Regions from separate parts of the Megasphaera elsdenii DSM 20460 genome, predicted to be linked through region 3. Evidence: riboswitches for the same ligand, from Rfam matches in the RefSeq annotation. Region 3 holds a riboswitch; each other region holds the start of a gene.
What was found. Region 3 has a riboswitch for ZMP and ZTP ahead of C6362_RS06855 (phosphoribosylaminoimidazolecarboxamide formyltransferase). Riboswitches for the same ligand answer to the same signal wherever they lie in the genome.

Region 1 (4,079 bases), 600 kb from region 3:
CGTCAGATGGAACAGGTTGAAAAGATGAACCGCCTGGAACAGAAGAAGATGCCTGCCGACATCGTCTATGCCGATATCGATACCCTGTCGGCCGAAGCCCGGCAGAAACTAGACGAAATCCGGCCCTTGTCCCTGGGCCAGGCCAGCCGTATCTCCGGCGTCTCGCCGGCGGATATCACGGCCCTGCTCATCGTACTGGAACAGCACAGCCGGGAGGAAAAAAATCATGTTTCGCAGTGAATTAGCACAGGCCCTGAAGGCCATGGACCTCAGCGTATCAGAAAGCCAGCTGGCACAGTTCTGCACCTTTGACGAAGCTTTAGTCGAAACGAACAAGGTCATGAACCTGACGGCCATTACCGATCCGAAAGGCGTCGCCATCAAGCACATGGCCGACAGCCTGTCCTGCTATGACCCGGCTTATTTCAAAGATGGCGCCAGCGTCCTCGATCTGGGGACCGGTGCCGGCTTTCCCGGCCTGCCCCTGCTCATTTACCGGCCGGATCTGAAGGTGACCTTCTTCGATTCCCTGCAGAAGCGGCTGACTTTCCTGGAAAAGGTCGTTTGCGATTTGGGACTGACCGCTTCGTTCCTCCACGGCCGGGCTGAAGAAATGGCCCATAAACCGGAATACCGCAGTGCCTTCGATATCGTCACCAGCCGGGCCGTGGCCCGCCTGAACATCCTGGCCGAATGGGCCCTGCCTTACGTCCGGACCGGCGGCTATTTCATTTCCCTCAAAGGGGCCCAGTATGAAGAAGAACTGGCGGAAGGCGAAAAAGCCCTGCAGATCCTGGGCGGCAAAGTCGCCGAAGTCCGGCCGGTCCGCCTGCCAGGCCTGGACGATGTCCGCGCTGTCCTCTATATCGAAAAAGTAAAGGAAAGCCCCAAGAAATATCCCCGCAAGCCAAAGATGGCTGCGAAAAATCCCTTATAGAGAAAGAAGTGTACGCTATGTCTTTGAAAAAAATCCTCTGTCTGGCCGCTGCGGCCTGCCTGACCGTATCGGCTGCTGTCTTTGCCGATACACCGCAGCCGCCTGAAATCAGTGCTCATGCTGCCTATGTCATGGATGCCGATACAGGCGACACGCTCTATGCGAAAAATGCCGATGACCGGGCCTATCCGGGCAGCACGACGAAAATCATGACCTGCATCCTAGGCGTCGAACTGGGAAAGGCACAGGGTAAATTGGATCAGCCTATCAACATTACGAAAGATGTCTACGATATCGAAAGCGATGCGTCCGTCCTGGGTATCGACCCGGGCGACCAGATTACCCTGCGCAATGCCATGACCGGTATGATGACTGTATCCGGCTGTGATGCCACCATTGCCGTCGCCGAAACGGTTACGCCGAGTCAGGCCGATTTCGTCGCCAAGATGAACGAAAAAGCAGCCGCCCTGGGCTGTACGAATACTCATTTCGCTAATCCCCATGGCCTGCCGGACAGCGACCACTATTCGACAGCCCGCGATATGGCGACGATGGCCGCTTACGGCATGAAACTGCCGGAATTTCGCGATATGGTCAGCCACAGTGAATACGACATGCCCTATATCAACGGCGGCTCCAAGCACTGCACGACGACGAACTATTTCCTGACCAGCGGCTTCCCCGGTGCCAACGGCATCAAGACCGGTACGACCAATGCCGGCGGTCCCTGTCTGGTCGCATCGGCTACGCAGGACGGCCGGACCGTCATCGCCTCTATCATGAATTCGGACGACCGCTTCGGCGATGCCCAGAAACTCATGAGCTATGGCTTCTCCGTACTGAAACCGGTCGAACCGGCAGAAAACGTCTATATCCTGCGCCAGGCACCGGCAGGCCAGACCTTGTCGGATATCAAGGAAAAACAGGCCCAGGCTGCTGAATTAGCTTCCCAGCAGAAGAAAGAAGCAGCCACGGCGGCAGCTTCTACGGCTGCGGCCAAAGCACCTGCTAAAGCAGATACGGCCGTAAAGACAACGGCTGCGACAGTGGCTAAAACGGCAGCTAAGACGACGGTGAAGACCGCTGCCAAAGCGGATACGGCTAAGACAAGTAAGCCGGCTGTTTCCAGCCAGCCTTACGTTCCCTTTTCGCCGGCCGCCTAAAAAAGGATATTGACAATCTCTGTCCATATTCGTATAATAAACGCATCAGCAGATCCGTACAGGACTGACGGAATCAAGTGGAGTCACCACGTGAACTGTACGGACCCTTTCATGCCGACCGTCTGGGCAAGAGTATGCTACATATTCTTGAGCCAGGCGGCCGGTATTTTTTTTCGCCAGCCTGGCTCCTCATAAGGAGTGTTGTCTAATGAAACGAAATCGCTGGCTCATCGCCCTGTCTGCCATGGGGCTCCACCTCTGTATCGGCAGTGTCTATGCCTGGAGCGTCCTCACCAAGCCCATTATGGAATCTATGGGATTTACCCTCAAGGAAACGACGTGGACCTTTTCCCTGGCCATCTTGTTCCTCGGTTTGTCGGCCGGCTTTTTGGGCAGTTTTGTCCAGAAAATCGGGCCCCGTAAATCGGGCCTCTTATCGATGACCTGCTTCGTCACGGCCATGTTCGGTACGGCAGCAGCTCTCTACGCCCACAGCCTGCCCATGCTCTACGCCTTTTACGGCGTCATCGGCGGCATCGGCCTGGGAACGGGCTATATCACGCCCGTATCGACTCTGGTCAAATGGTTCCCGGAAAACCGGGGCTTCGCTACGGGTCTGGCCATCATGGGCTTCGGCTTTGCCAGCCTCATTGCCGGCCCGGCTATGCAGCTCTTGGTCCAGCATTTCGGCCTGGTCGCCAATTTCATCATCCTTGGCTGCGTCTATATGGTCATCATGACGGCTTCGTCGCTCTACCTGGCGTCGCCTGCTGCCGGTGACGTCCCGGCCAAGGCCGAAAAAGAAGGAACTGTCGAATATGCCGACGCCCAGCCGCAGTTCACCGTCCGCCAGGCCATGAAGACCTGGCAGTTCTACGCCATCTGGTGGCTCTTCTTCACCAACATCACCTGCGGCATCGCCCTGCTGTCCGTCGCCTCGCCGATGGCCCAGGACGTCGTCGGCATGTCGCCGTTGGCAGCGGCTTCCATGGTGGGCCTCATCGGCCTCATGAACGGTGCCGGCCGCATTGCCTGGGCGACTGTATCCGACTACCTCGGCCGCTCGGCTACATACGTCCTCTTCTTCCTTATCGAAATCCTGGCTTTCTGGCAGCTGGCCCGCGTTACCAGCGCCTTTAGCTTCCAGGTCCTGGTCCTGCTCATCATCTCCTGCTATGGCGGCGGCTTCTCGTGCATGCCGGCCTATCTCAGCGACCTCTTCGGCACGAAATACCTCAGCGCCATCCACGGCCGTATCCTCACGGCCTGGGGGGCTGCCGGCGTCGCCGGTCCCCTGGTCCTGTCGCTTATCAAAGAAAATACCAATAGCTACGCCGTGACGCTGTACTTCTTCGTCGGCGCCTTCGTCGCTGCCCTGGCCTTGATGATTTTCCTGAAATACCGCACCCGCCACGGCATCGCCAGGGTCGCAGAAGCGCGGGGATAATCGTTCATCGTAGGGGTCGCCACGTGGGCGACCCGTTCGGAAATTGGGGGATTCTCCTAGAAAAATGATTGGAAAATTCACATATCCTGAAGCGGGCGCCCCACGTGGTCGCCCCTACAATGAAAAAAGCTGTCGCTTATGCGGCAGCTTTTTTTCGACGAACGATGAACGCCATCGCTGAAAGCGGTAAATCATTCACGGCCTGTGGCCTTGTGCGTAGGGGACGTCCTGTTAAGGCGTCCCGTTGTGAACAATGGAAGATATACCCAACTGGTCCATGAGGCATGGCTTTGCGGCCGGCGAATAATGATATCGACGAACAGCATTTCGCGGGATTCCCACAACGGGCCGCCCTTTGGGACGGCCCCTACTACGAATGTGAATAAAATCACTTAATGAGTTGGGCGCATAGATGAATGAAAATGATTGCTTTTTGATTATAATGATTGGATTTGATTGAAATTGATTGAATATAACGGTATAATGAGGCCAAAGGAGGATAAAAGGGAAGTGATACGATGTTGACAGAAGA
Region 2 (4,079 bases), 660 kb from region 3:
CTGACATCCTGGCTAACCGGGGGCGCCAGGTCATGGTCATCGACATGGCCGCTATCAAGCCCCTGGACGAAGACCTGGTCGTCGCTGCGGCCAAACAGACGGGTTTCGTCGTCACAGCTGAAGAACACAGCGTCATCGGCGGCCTGGGCAGTGCCGTGGCAGAAACCTTGTCGCGCCGCCATCCGACCCGCCAGGCCTATGTCGGCATCGATGATTGTTTCGGCGAATCGGGCAAGGCCGGAGAACTCTTGCAGAAATACGGCCTTACGGCAGAGGCCATCGTCAAGGCTTGCCTTTTGGCCTGATTTTCAGTATGATAAAAAGCGGCGGACCTCGGTGCGCTAAATTGAAGAAAGGAAACATGAATACATGATTTCTACAGAAGCAATGATGAAATTACAGAATGGCAGTGATGTCCGCGGCGTCGCCGTTGCCGGCGTCCCCGGTGAAGACGTCACGTTGGTACCGGAAGCGGTCAACCGCATTGCCGCTGGCTTTGCCAAGTTTTTGGCGAAGAAGCTGAATAAACAGGTGAGTGACTTGCACATTGCCGTCGGCCACGATTCCCGTGTATCGGCAGCTATGATGAAAGAAGCCGTCTTCGGCGGCCTCCTCGGTCAAGGCGTCCACGTCACGGATTGCGGCCTGGCTTCGACACCGGCTATGTTCATGTCCATCATTTTTGAAGATACTCACATGGATGGCTCCATCATGATTACGGCCAGCCATTTGCCGTATAACCGCAACGGATTGAAATTCTTTACCGTCGACGGCGGTCTGGAAAAGAGCGAGGTCACGGAAGTCCTGAGCCTGGCTTCCCAGTCGTCGGCCATGGCTGTCTCGTCGGCTGCCATTGCCTCGCTGGACCTGATCGACCTCTATTCGCTGCATCTGCGCCGCAAGATCTGCGCCGGCCTCTGTGCCGGGATGTACGACCGTCCTTTGGAAGGGATGCACATCGTCGTCGATGCCGGCAACGGCAGCGGCGGATTCTTTGCCACCAAGGTCCTTTCTGAACTCGGCGCCGATACGACGGGCAGCCAGTTCCTCGAACCGGATGGCATGTTCCCGAACCATATCCCTAACCCGGAAAATGCCGACGCCATGGCGTCGATCCGCCAGGCCGTCCTCGACAACAAAGCCGACCTGGGCCTCATCTTCGACACCGACGTCGACCGCATGAGCGCCGTCCTGCCCGATGGGAAAGAAATCAACCGCAATGCCCTCATCGCTATGATGGCCGCTATCCTGGCGCCCGATTATCCTGGCAGCACCATCGTCACCGACTCGGTCACGTCGGATGAACTGACGACGTTCCTCCAGGATGAACTCCACTTGGTCCATCACCGCTACATGCGGGGCTATAAAAATGTCATCGACGAATGTATCCGCCTCAACGAGGCCGGCACGGTCTCGCCGCTGGCCATCGAAACGTCGGGCCACGGTGCGCTGAGCGAAAACTACTACCTCGACGACGGTGCCTACCTGGCGGTCAAACTGCTCATCGCTGCGGCGAAAGCCAAGAAAGAAGGCAAACAGCTCGGCGACCTCATCGCCAAACTGGGCCATCCGGCAGAAGGCGTCGAATTTCGCTTGAAAATCACCGGCACTGATGGTGTCCAGGCCTATGGCGCTGACGTGCTCAAACAGTTCGAAGACCGGGCCGCTGCAGCCGGCATTTCCATCGCCAAGCCGTCCTATGAAGGCGTGCGCCTCGTATTCCCCAACGGCTGGGCCCTGTTGCGCATGTCCCTCCACGACCCGAACATGCCGCTGAATATCGAAAGCAGGGAAAAAGGCGGCTGCCAGCAGATCGCCAGCCAGGTGAAAGGCCTGCTTACGGGCTTTGAACACCTCGATACCAGCGTAATCCAGTAAGACGTAACGAAAAGAACCCTTGACCCAAGGGTTCTTTTTTTGTATAATAAGGCCATAATCATGTGACTGACGGAAGTGGAGTTACCACGGGGAGCATGATTTCTTGAAGCCGACCGTCTGGGCAAACTTCCAGCGGAGCGGCCTTTTTTTATGCAGAGAACAGGAGTGACAACTACTATGGCAAAGGTATTGAGCGATATCGAAATTGCACAGCAGACGAAATTGGAACCGATTACGGCCATTGCAAACCAAGTCGGCCTCACCGATGATGACTTGGAACTCTACGGAAAATATAAAGCAAAGATTTCTTTTGACGCCATCAAACGCCTCTCGAAGAACGAAGATGGGAAACTGGTCCTGGTCACGGCCATTACGCCGACGCCGGCCGGCGAAGGCAAGACCTTGACGACCATCGGCCTGGCCCAGGCCCTGAACTACATGGGTCATAAAGCCGTCGTCGCCCTGCGCGAACCGTCCCTGGGACCGGTCTTCGGCATCAAAGGCGGTGCTGCCGGCGGTGGTTACTCCCAGGTCCTGCCGATGGAAGACATCAACCTGCATTTTACCGGCGACATGCATGCCATTACGGCTGCCAACAACCTCTTGGCCGCAGCCATCGATAATCACGTCCACCAGGGCAATGCCCTGCGCATCGACGTGCGCCGCGTCATCTGGAAGCGCGTCATGGACATGAACGACCGGGCCCTGCGCAACATCGTCGTCGGCATGGGCGGCAAAGTCTGCGGTTTCCCGCGGGAAGACCACTTCATGATTACTGTCGCATCGGAAATCATGGCAGCCCTCTGCCTGGCCAGTGACCTCATGGACCTCAAGAAACGCATGGGCGACATCACCGTAGCCTATGACCTGGACGGCAATCTGGTCACGGCCCGCCAGCTCGGCGTCGAAGGGGCTATGGCCATCCTCATGAAGGATGCCATCAAACCGAACCTGGTCCAGACTATCGAACACACGCCGGCCCTGGTCCACGGCGGGCCTTTCGCCAATATCGCCCACGGATGTAACTCCGTCGTCGCTACTAAACTAGCTATGAAGATGGGGGACATCGCCGTTACAGAAGCCGGTTTTGGTGCCGACTTGGGTGCTGAAAAATTCATGGACATCAAATGCCGTTTCGCCGGTATCAAACCGGATGCCGTCGTCATCGTCGCCACGGTCCGTGCCTTGAAGATGCATGGTGGCGTCGACAAGAAGAACTTGCAGGAAGAAAATGTCGAAGCTTTGAAGAAGGGCTTTGCCAACCTGGCAAAACATATCGAAAATATGCGTCTCTTCGACGTGCCTGTCGTCGTAGGCATCAATAAATTTATCAGCGATACAGACGAAGAAATCGCAACGCTCCGTAAACTCTGCGAAGATTACGGCGTCGAAGTCGCCCTCAACAACTGCTGGGCCGAAGGAGGCAAAGGCGGCGTCGAAATGGGCGAAAAAGTCCTGAAACTGCTGCAACAGCCCAAGACGCCGTACAAACCGCTGTACGACGTCAACGATTCCATTCCCAAGAAGATGGAAACCATCGTCAAGAAAGTCTACGGCGGCGACGGCGTCATCTTCGAAGGCAACGCCCAGAAACAGATCAAAGAATTGGAAGCTTTTGGCCTCGACAAAATGCCGATTTGTGTGGCCAAGACGCAGTACTCCCTGTCCGATAACCCGGCGCTCCTCGGTGCGCCCAAGGGCTTCAAGGTCACGGTCAAGGACGTCCGCGTCTGCACCGGTGCCGGCTTCATCGTCTGCCAGACGAGCAACATCATGACCATGCCGGGCCTGCCGAAAGTACCGGCTGCCAACCGCATGGACATCGACGAAAACGGCGTCATTACGGGATTGTTCTAAGATGGATTTTACACAATTCCAATCCATGCCCCTGGACGGGCTCCTGGAAGTCACGGCTTCTAAGGAACCCGTTCCCGGTGGCGGCGGCATCGCCGCCATGACGGCGGCATCGGCAGCCGCTCTCGTAGAAATGGTCGCCAACCTGACCATCGGCAAGAAAGGTTATGACGAAATCGAGAAACTCATGGTTTCCATTCGCGACAAGGCCCATGGCCTGCGCCAGCGGTACCTCGACGGCATCGCCGAAGACGCCGCCGCTTTTGACAGCGTCATCCGCGCTGTCCGCCTGCCCAAGGACACACCGGACCGGGCGGCCACGGTCCAGCAGGCCTTCAAGGATGCGG
Region 3 (4,079 bases):
GCTGTCCTGAGCTTCCTGCGGTGCCGTCGGCATGGTGCTGCCCATGACATCCTTGAATCCCTGCCCTTTGGCCGGAGCGCAGATGGTCCGATCCAGTTCCGAAGCGCCCAGACGGTAAAACAGTCCGTGCAGGGCATCATGCTGGACAATGCCCATGGTGCCGGCATAGGAATAAGGCAGGATGGCTTCGGCACCACAATCGGCAATAATCGCCTTCCACCTTTCAGCAATCTCCGCCAGGGCCTGGTCCCAGGAAATGGGTGCAAACTGGCCGCTTCCCTTGGGCCCGGTCCGCTTCAACGGCGTCGTCAGGCGGCGCGGCGAATGAACGGTCCGTTCATAATGGGCCATCTTCGGGCACAACGTCCCGCGCGTAAAAGGATGGGCCCCATCGCCGGCGACGGACACGACGCGGCCGTCGTCGACAGAAACGACAAGCCCGCAGGCATCGGGGCAGTCATAAGGGCAGACAGATGTATAGGTTTTCATGATATCACCTCTTGTTTCGTGGTTCGTGGCTCGTGACTCGTGGTTCGTAGTTCGTGACTCGTGGTTCGTAGGGGCCGTCCCAAAGGGCGGCCCGCCTGGAATTGGTGAAAAAAGGAGCCGTCGCATCGCGACAGCTCCTTTTAAGCAGTTAGCAGTTAGGGGTTAGCAGTTAGCAAATGATTTTAAATTTAAAAGCCATTACATCAAACTTCAAACATCAAACCCCAAACATTGAATATAAAAGAAAACGACCTTTCCCGACAGAAAGGGGGATATGCTTAATGATGGAACAGGCGCAGGCCGGTCATGGCCATGGCGATGTTGTATTTATCGCACGTTTCGATGACATTGTCATCGCGGATGGAGCCGCCGGCCTGGGCGATGTAGTCGACACCGCTGCGATGAGCCCGTTCGATGTTGTCACCGAAGGGGAAGAAAGCATCGCTGCCCAAGGCGACGCCGTGGAGCTGGGCAATCCAGGCTTTCTTTTCTTCCCGTGTGAGCGGTTCCGGTTTTTCCGTGAACAGATCCTGCCAGATGCCGTCGGCCAGGACGTCTTCGTAATCATCAGAGATGTAGACGTCGATAGCGTTGTCACGGTTCGGGCGGCGGACATCGTCGCGGAAAGGCAGATTCAGGACTTTCGGATTCTGGCGGAGCCACCAGATATCGGCTTTGTTACCAGCCAGGCGCGTGCAGTGGACGCGGGACTGCTGACCGGCGCCGACGCCGATGGTCATGCCGTCTTTGACGTAGCAGACCGAGTTGGACTGAGTGTATTTCAGGGTGATGAGGGCGATCATCAAATCGCGCTGGGCATCGGTGGGGATATCCTTGTTTTTCGTCGGGATATTCTTAAAGAGGTCCGTCGTAATCTTAGCTTCGTTGCGTTCCTGTTCAAAAGTGACGCCGTAGACTTCCTTCGATTCGATTAAGCGCGGCTTGTAGTCCGGGTTAATCTGGAGGACGCAGTAGTTCCCCTTCTTCTTGGTCTTCAAAATGGCCAGGGCTTCGTCGCTGTAGCCCGGAGCGATGACACCGTCCGAAACTTCCCGTTTGAGGAGCGTTGCCGTTTCAACGTCGCAGACGTCGGACAAGGCGACGAAATCACCATAAGAGCTCATGCGGTCAGCACCGCGGGCACAGGCATAAGCCGAAGCCAGGGGAGACAATTTCAGATCGTCGACCCAGTATATTTTTTTCAGGGTATCACTCATTTCCGTGGCGACGGCGGCCCCAGCCGGGCTGACGTGCTTGAAGGAAGCCGCAGCCGGAAGGCCCGTTGCTTCTTTCAATTCTTTGACCAGCTGATAGCTGTTGAAGGCGTCGAGCAAATTAATATAACCGGGGCGGCCGTTGAGGACCGTAAAGGGCAGGTCGCTGCCATCTTTCATATAAACCCGGGCCGACGACTGGTTGGGATTGCAGCCGTATTTTAATTGCAGTTCTTTCATGGTGATTCCTCCTGAATAGTTAAGCAAAAATAAAAAAATACCGACACTTCTGGAACGTTTCGCCCAGACGGTCGGCTCGTATGAATCATGCTCCCCGTGGTAACTCCACTTCCGTCAGTCACATGTTTCAGGTTTATTATACCGTCCGCAGCCGGGAGATGTCAAGAAAAAGCCCCTCCCTGGATAGGCAGAACTTCCACGGGAGGGGCTTTGTTTTATAAGTGATACGGCTCGTGCCGGTCGATCTTGATGGCGCGGTAGATTTGTTCCAATAAGAGGAGGCGTATCATCTGATGGGTCAAGGTGATACGGCCAAAGGAAATGCAGTTGTCGGCTTTGCGGCGGACGAGGTCGCTCAGGCCGAAGGGGCCGCCGATGATGAAGGAGATTTCACTGCAGCCGTACAGAGCCAGTTTGGCAAAGGACGCTGCCAGATCTTCAGAGGATACGAGTTTCCCCTGTACATCCAGGGCGAAGAGGTGCGAGCCCTGGCGGACGTGGCGCAGCATCTTCTCCCCTTCTTTGTCGAGGACCTGGGCCTTCTGGGCCGGCGACGGATTCTCAGGCATCTTCTCTTCAGGAAGGACGGTCACTTCGACCTGGCCATACGGGCGCAGGCGCTTCAAAAACTCGTCGATGCCGGCGGTGAGGTATTTCTCTTTGATCTTGCCGATGGTAATGACGTGATACTTCATCAGTTGGTCCCATCCCCCTGGTCTGACGAATCATTCTGCGGACTTTCCTGGAGGACGACGGTGACTTCGTGGTCCGAACCGTTGCGCGTATAATCCAGGCTGACAGAATCGCCGACATTGTGCTTGTCCATGACGCTCTGGAGGGCGCTGAAGTCTTTGACATCGGTGCCATCGAGTTTCAAGATGACGTCGCCGTGTCTGAGTCCAGCCTGATCCAGAGGTCCGCCGGCAGCGACTTTATAGACGTAAATGCCAGGTACATTCAATCTCATGCCGAAGCGGGCAGCCATCTGCTGGTCCAGGCCGTATAAGCCGAGGTACGGGCGGACGACCTTGCCGTTCTGGATGAGGTCCTGCAGAATCGGGCGGGCTGCGTTGATAGGAATGGCGAAGCCCAGGCCTTCGACGCCTTCTTTAGAAATCTTGGCGCTGTTGATGCCGATGACCTTGCCGTCAGCATCGACGAGAGCGCCGCCGGAATTGCCCGGATTGATGGCAGCGTCAGTCTGGATGAGCTTCATGCTCTGCCCTTCGGCACCGATAGTCCGGTTCAAAGAGCTGATGACGCCGACCGTGACGGTCCCCTGAAATTCCAGGCCCAGCGGGTTGCCGATGGCAATGGCCGGTTCGCCGACCTGCAGGGAATCGCTGTCGCCAAATTCAGCGACGGGCAGGTTGTCCATCTTGATCTTGACGACGGCTAAGTCCGTCTTTTCATCGCGGCCGACGACGGTCCCTTCCGTACTCTGGCCATCGGCCAGGGAGACGATGACCGTCTTGGCCGTACCGACGACGTGGTTATTGGTTACGATATAGCCGGCCTTGTCGAAGATGACGCCGGAACCGACGCCTTCACCGACCAGGACTTTCCGGTTGAACATATCGCGGTTATAGACTTTAGTCGTAATGCCGACGACGGCCGGGCTGACCTTCTTGGCAGCCTGGACGACAGCCGTATTTCGGGCATCCGAGATGGAATCCGATTTCGACGGTTCCTGGAGCTGGTTCACGGTTCCGTTATAAGTGCCGCTCGGCGTAAAAAAGGCATCGTGGATCTTGAAGCCGCCGAAGACGCCGACAGCGATGAGGACGACGGCAGCAGCTGCCGTGATGATATGTTTGCGTTGCATCATAGTTCATGACTCCCTTCCTGGAAGCGGACACTGCCCTTCTGGCAGGCCAGCCGTAATAAGATATCCTGGCCGATGACCCGGCCGGCCTGGGATAAGACTGTACGCATCGTGTGCAGCGCCAGGGACGGCGTATTATTCTTTTCGCTGCGGTGGGCCAGGAGGACCCGCATGACGCCTTTCGTCGGCAACCCGGCCAGAAAAGCGGCTGCCGTCTTGTTGGACAGATGCCCCCAGCGGCCGAGGATGCGCTGCTGGAGCGGATACGGATACGGACCGTTGCGGACCATCTGCTCATCGTGATTGGCTTC

Region 1: it holds a riboswitch for ZMP and ZTP, as region 3 does, so the genes downstream of both, C6362_RS04060 (L-lactate MFS transporter) here and C6362_RS06855 (phosphoribosylaminoimidazolecarboxamide formyltransferase) in region 3, are expected to answer to the same signal.
Region 2: it holds a riboswitch for ZMP and ZTP, as region 3 does, so the genes downstream of both, C6362_RS10040 (formate--tetrahydrofolate ligase) here and C6362_RS06855 (phosphoribosylaminoimidazolecarboxamide formyltransferase) in region 3, are expected to answer to the same signal.

What each region holds. Positions count from the first base shown of each region.
Region 1 is NZ_CP027570.1:856,840-860,918, forward strand. It holds gene mnmG (tRNA uridine-5-carboxymethylaminomethyl(34) synthesis enzyme MnmG) at 1-240, shown strand, start outside; gene rsmG (16S rRNA (guanine(527)-N(7))-methyltransferase RsmG) at 227-937, shown strand; gene C6362_RS04055 (D-alanyl-D-alanine carboxypeptidase family protein) at 955-2,100, shown strand; ZMP/ZTP riboswitch at 2,151-2,235, shown strand; gene C6362_RS04060 (L-lactate MFS transporter) at 2,309-3,547, shown strand; gene C6362_RS04065 (DeoR/GlpR family DNA-binding transcription regulator) at 4,066-4,079, shown strand, end outside.
Region 2 is NZ_CP027570.1:2,113,290-2,117,368, forward strand. It holds gene C6362_RS10030 (transketolase family protein) at 1-305, shown strand, start outside; gene C6362_RS10035 (phosphohexomutase domain-containing protein) at 370-1,878, shown strand; ZMP/ZTP riboswitch at 1,931-2,008, shown strand; gene C6362_RS10040 (formate--tetrahydrofolate ligase) at 2,056-3,735, shown strand; gene C6362_RS10045 (cyclodeaminase/cyclohydrolase family protein) at 3,737-4,079, shown strand, end outside.
Region 3 is NZ_CP027570.1:1,453,322-1,457,400, reverse strand. It holds gene C6362_RS06860 (molybdopterin-containing oxidoreductase family protein) at 1-489, opposite strand, end outside; gene C6362_RS06855 (phosphoribosylaminoimidazolecarboxamide formyltransferase) at 768-1,943, opposite strand; ZMP/ZTP riboswitch at 1,998-2,075, opposite strand; gene rlmH (23S rRNA (pseudouridine(1915)-N(3))-methyltransferase RlmH) at 2,159-2,638, opposite strand; gene C6362_RS06845 (S1C family serine protease) at 2,638-3,771, opposite strand; gene C6362_RS06840 (MBL fold metallo-hydrolase) at 3,768-4,079, opposite strand, start outside.